Regions from separate parts of the Micrococcus lylae genome, predicted to be linked through region 2. Evidence: riboswitches for the same ligand, from Rfam matches in the RefSeq annotation. Region 2 holds a riboswitch; the other holds the start of a gene.
The links. A riboswitch is a leader RNA that binds a small molecule or an ion and turns the genes downstream of it on or off. The one in region 2 is predicted to bind thiamine pyrophosphate.
Positions count from the first base shown of each region.

Region 1: another riboswitch for thiamine pyrophosphate. It lies ahead of FM125_RS00525 (thiamine ABC transporter substrate-binding protein); the one in region 2 lies ahead of thiC (phosphomethylpyrimidine synthase ThiC).

Region 1 is NZ_FUKP01000005.1:6,698-9,077, reverse strand. Features, by position in the region: gene FM125_RS00530 (AI-2E family transporter) at 1-462, opposite strand, end outside; TPP riboswitch at 614-722, shown strand; gene FM125_RS00525 (thiamine ABC transporter substrate-binding protein) at 794-1,861, shown strand; gene FM125_RS00520 (ABC transporter permease) at 1,872-2,380, shown strand, end outside.
Region 2 is NZ_FUKP01000014.1:29,961-32,340, reverse strand. Features, by position in the region: gene thiD (bifunctional hydroxymethylpyrimidine kinase/phosphomethylpyrimidine kinase) at 1-675, opposite strand, end outside; TPP riboswitch at 754-866, shown strand; gene thiC (phosphomethylpyrimidine synthase ThiC) at 868-2,380, shown strand, end outside.

The sequences.
Region 1 (2,380 bases), on a different contig from region 2:
CTGGTCGCTGACGTCCACGACCAGCGCCTGCACCTCGCCGGTGTACTGCGGCAGGGCGTCCACGAGCTCGAGGATGGACCAGAACAGCAGGCCCACGAACGCGCAGAACACCGCCGCCACCAGCAGCACGGACACGGTGGCCCCGAACACCGGGTGAAGGCCGCGGCGGGTCAGCCACGCCTGCACCGGGTAGACCACCACCACGAAGTTCAGGCCGAGGAAGACCGGGGCGATGATCTGGGACAGGCCCTGCACGAACTCCACCGTGATGACCAGGCCCGCGGCGATGAGCACCAGCACCAGCATCCGCGGCCAGAGCCGGTGCGGGCGGGAGGTGTTCCACTCGGATTCGATGGATCGGATCCGCTGCCGGCGCGCACGGTCGCCCGCCGGGTGGGATTCGCCCGGCATGCGCTCGCCGTGGGCCGCGCCGTCGCGCGCGTTGAAAGTGGCCTCGTTCACGTCAGGCAGTGTACGGGGCGAGACGGACGCGGGAAGCGAAGGAGCCGTCGTCGTGCCTCAGGATGGCGGGCGCACCGCGCCCGGTCTCCTTCCCGACGACGGCCCCTGACCGGCATTTCCCGCCGCACCGCCGGTGCCGGTAGGGTGGGGCGCACATCGACAGGGGAGCGCCCGCACGGGGCGCTGAGAGTGCGCCCGATGCGCAGACCCTCGAACCTGCTCCGGCCCGTACCGGCGAAGGAAGTCGAGAACCTCTCAACTCGGATGCTCCGCGCCCCGTCCGGGTGTGGGCGTCCGGGCCCCTCCGCACCACAGGAGGCCGAGACAGACGATGTCCCACACCACTGCCCGTTCCCGCACGGCCGCCTTCGGCCTGTCCGCCCTGGCCGTCCTGGCCCTGTCCGCCTGCTCCGTGGCGGACCAGACCGGCGGGGGATCCTCCGAGGAGCAGGGCTCGGACGCCCCGAAGAAGACGGTCACCATCATGACCCACGACTCCTTCGAGCCCCCGAAGGAGCTGCTGGAGAAGTTCACCGAGGAGACCGGCTACGAGCTGAAGACCACCGCCCCCGGCGACGCCGGCACCGTGGTCAACCAGCTGCTGCTGGCGAAGGACTCCCCCACCGTGGACGGCGTCTACGGCGTGGAGGACCACTCCACCCACACCCTCGTGGACGGCGGCGTCCTGGCGGATGTGACGCCGGAGGGCCTGCCGGAGTCGGCGAAGGACCGCGTGGTGGAGGGCAAGATGATCCCGATCGACCAGGGCCAGGTCTGCGTCAACGTGGACCACGAGTGGTTCGAGGACAAGGGCATGGACGAGCCGCAGGGACTCGACGACCTCACGAAGCCGGAGTACGCCGAGCTGCTCGTGGTCACCGACCCGGTCACCTCCTCCCCCGGCCTGGCCTTCCTGGCCGCCACCGTGGAGGCCGAGGGTGAAGACGGCTGGCAGGACTGGTGGACGAAGGCCCTGGACGGCGGCACCAAGGTGGCCTCCTCCTGGTCCGACGCCTACTACACCGACTTCTCCGGCGGTGACGGCGAGGGCGACTTCCCGCTCGTGCTCTCCTACTCCTCCTCCCCCGCCTACGCGCCGACCACCGGCAACGTGGAGGGCACCTGCACCCCGCAGACCGAGTTCGCCGGTGTGGTCGAGGGCGCGCAGAACCCGGAGGGCGCCCAGGCGTTCATCGAGTTCATGCTGTCCGAGGAGTTCCAGGAGGCGTTCCCGGAGTCCATGTACATGTACCCGATCGACGAGTCCGTCGAACTGCCCGAGGAGTGGGCGGAGAACGCGCAGATGGCGGAGGACCCCATCACCCCGGACCCGAAGGCCGTGGCAGAGCACCGCGAGCAGTGGCTGAAGGACTTCACCGCCCTGCGCGAGGACCGTTGAGCACGTGAGCCTGCCGTCCGTCCTTCAGCGGCGGCCGCGCGCCCGGCCGTCCGGCGACGGGCTGGGCGCCTGGTGGCTGCTGGCCGCCGTCCTGCCGCTGACCTTCCTCGCGGTCTTCTTCCTGTGGCCGGTCGGCGCGATGTTCCTGCGGGGCGTCACCGCGGACGGCGCCCTGGACCTCACCGCCTTCGGCGAGGTCCTCGGCCGCGAGCGCACCTGGCGGATCCTCGGCCACACCCTGGGCATGGCGGCGGCCGGCGCGGCCCTGTCCCTGGCCGTGGGCCTGCCGGCGGCCTTCGTGCTCTACCGGCGCACGTTCCCGGGCAGGGACGCGCTGCGCGCCGTGGTGACGGTGCCGTTCGTGCTGCCCACCGTGGTGGTGGGCGTGGCCTTCCGCGCCCTGCTGGCCCCGGGCGGGCCGCTCGGGTTCCTCGGCCTGGACCAGACCACCACGGCGGTGGTGCTGGCCATGGTGTTCTTCAACGTCTCCGTGGTGGTGCGCCAGGTCGGTGGGCTGTG
Region 2 (2,380 bases):
CTGCCAGGGCCCCGTCACGACGACGGCGTCCTCCCCCGGCACGACCAGCGCGTCCGGCACGCCGGCCGGATGCTCGTCCGGGTCCAGATGGCCGCCCTTGACCAGCACGGTCACCGCGTGCCGTTCCGCCAGCTCTCCGGCGGCCTCCATGGCGCTCTCCCAGTCCGGCAGCCTCTCCCCGGTGAGGATCTCCAGCTCCGGCACGTTCGGTGTCACCAGGTCGGCGGCGTCCAGCAGCCGCACCCACGCCGCGGCGTCCACGGCGGTGAGGCTGTCCCCGCTGCTGGCGACCATCACCGGATCCAGCACCACCGGGGCCGCGCAACCCTCCAGCCAAGCGGAGACCACCTCCATCACCGCCGGCGAGCCGAGCATGCCGACCTTCACGGCATCCACCGCGATGTCCGAGCCGACCGCATCCAGCTGGTCCTGCACCACCTCCGGCGGCAGCGGGTGCACCGCCTGCACGCCCTGCGTGTTCTGCGCCGTCACGGCCGTCACCACGGTCATCCCGTAGCCGCCCCAGGCCGCGATCGTCTTCACGTCGGCCTGGATCCCGGCGCCGCCGCCGCTGTCCGATCCTGCGATGCTCAGCACCCGCGGCACCGCCTGTGCGCCCGCTGCGGCCGGCACGCCTGCTGCGGCCGCTGCAAGGGCGCCCGTCTCCTCCGTCATCTGTCTGTCTCCCTCCGTCGTCGCCACGCACCCTAACCGGTGAGATGAGACGCGCGCCACGGACTGTGCTAGCGTCCAGGGCACCCCCACGGGAGTCCCACGGCACGGGACTGAGATCGGGCTGATGCCGCCTGACAACCGTCTGAACCTGTCCGGATCATGCCGGCGAAGGAAGAAGGAGAGTGATGGCGCATGTCCGCGCCCGAGAACTACCGCACCCACCGTCTCGCCCACCTCGAGGACGCCGAGCACGGCATCCGCGTCCCCGTCACCGAGATCACCCAGGACGACTCCCCGGACGGCACCCCGAACGAGCCCCTGCGGGTCTACCGCACGATGGGTCCGGGCTGCGACCCGGCGCAGGGCCTGCCGCCACAGCGCGAGGACTGGATCCGCGCCCGCGGTGACGTGGAGGAGTACAGCGGCCGCGAGCGCGACCTGCTCGACGACGGCCGCTCGGCCGTGCGCCGCGGCGCCGCCTCACAGGAATGGGCCGGCGAGCGCCGTGCCCCGCTGCGCGCCAAGGAGGGCGCGTGCGTCACCCAGATGCACTACGCCCGCCGCAGCGAGATCACCCCGGAGATGCGCTTCGTCGCCCTGCGCGAGGGCGTGGACGTGGAGCTGGTGCGCTCCGAGGTCGCGGCCGGCCGCGCCATCATCCCGGCGAACGTGAACCACCCCGAGTCCGAGCCGATGATCATCGGCAAGGCGTTCGCCGTGAAGGTCAACGCGAACATCGGCAACTCGGCGGTGACCAGCTCGATCGCCGAGGAGGTCTCCAAGCTGCAGTGGGCCACCCGCTGGGGCGCAGACACCGTGATGGACCTGTCCACGGGCGACGACATCCACACCACCCGCGAGTGGATCCTGCGCAACTCCCCGGTGCCGATCGGCACCGTGCCGATCTACCAGGCCCTCGAGAAGGTCGGCGGGGACCACCAGGCCCTGACCTGGGAGGTCTTCCGGGACACCGTGATCGAGCAGTGCGAGCAGGGCGTGGACTACATGACCGTCCACGCCGGCGTGCTGCTGCGCCACGTGCCGCTGTCCGCGGACCGCGTGACGGGCATCGTCTCCCGCGGCGGCTCCATCATGGCCGGCTGGTGCCTGGGCCACCACAAGGAGAACTTCCTCTACGAGAACTTCGACGAGCTCTGCGAGATCTTCGCGCGCTACGACGTCGCGTTCTCCCTGGGCGACGGCCTGCGGCCGGGCTCCGTGGCGGACGCCAACGACGCCGCCCAGTTCGCCGAGCTCGACACGCTCGCCGAGCTGACGGAGCGGGCGTGGGCGCACGACGTGCAGGTGATGGTGGAGGGCCCCGGCCACATCCCACTGCACCTGGTGCGGGAGAACGTGGAACGCCAGCAGGAGCTCTGCCACGGGGCGCCGTTCTACACGCTCGGGCCCCTGGTCACGGACATCGCCCCGGCGTACGACCACATCACCTCCGCCATCGGCGCCACCGAGATCGCCCGCTACGGCACCGCGATGCTCTGCTACGTCACGCCGAAGGAGCACCTGGGCCTGCCGAACCGGGACGACGTGAAGACCGGCGTGATCACCTACAAGATCGCCGCGCACGCCGCCGACGTCGCCAAGGGTCACCCCGGCGCCCGCGACCGGGACGACGCGCTGTCCAAGGCACGCTTCGAGTTCCGCTGGCGCGATCAGTTCGGGCTGTCCCTGGATCCGCAGCTGGCCG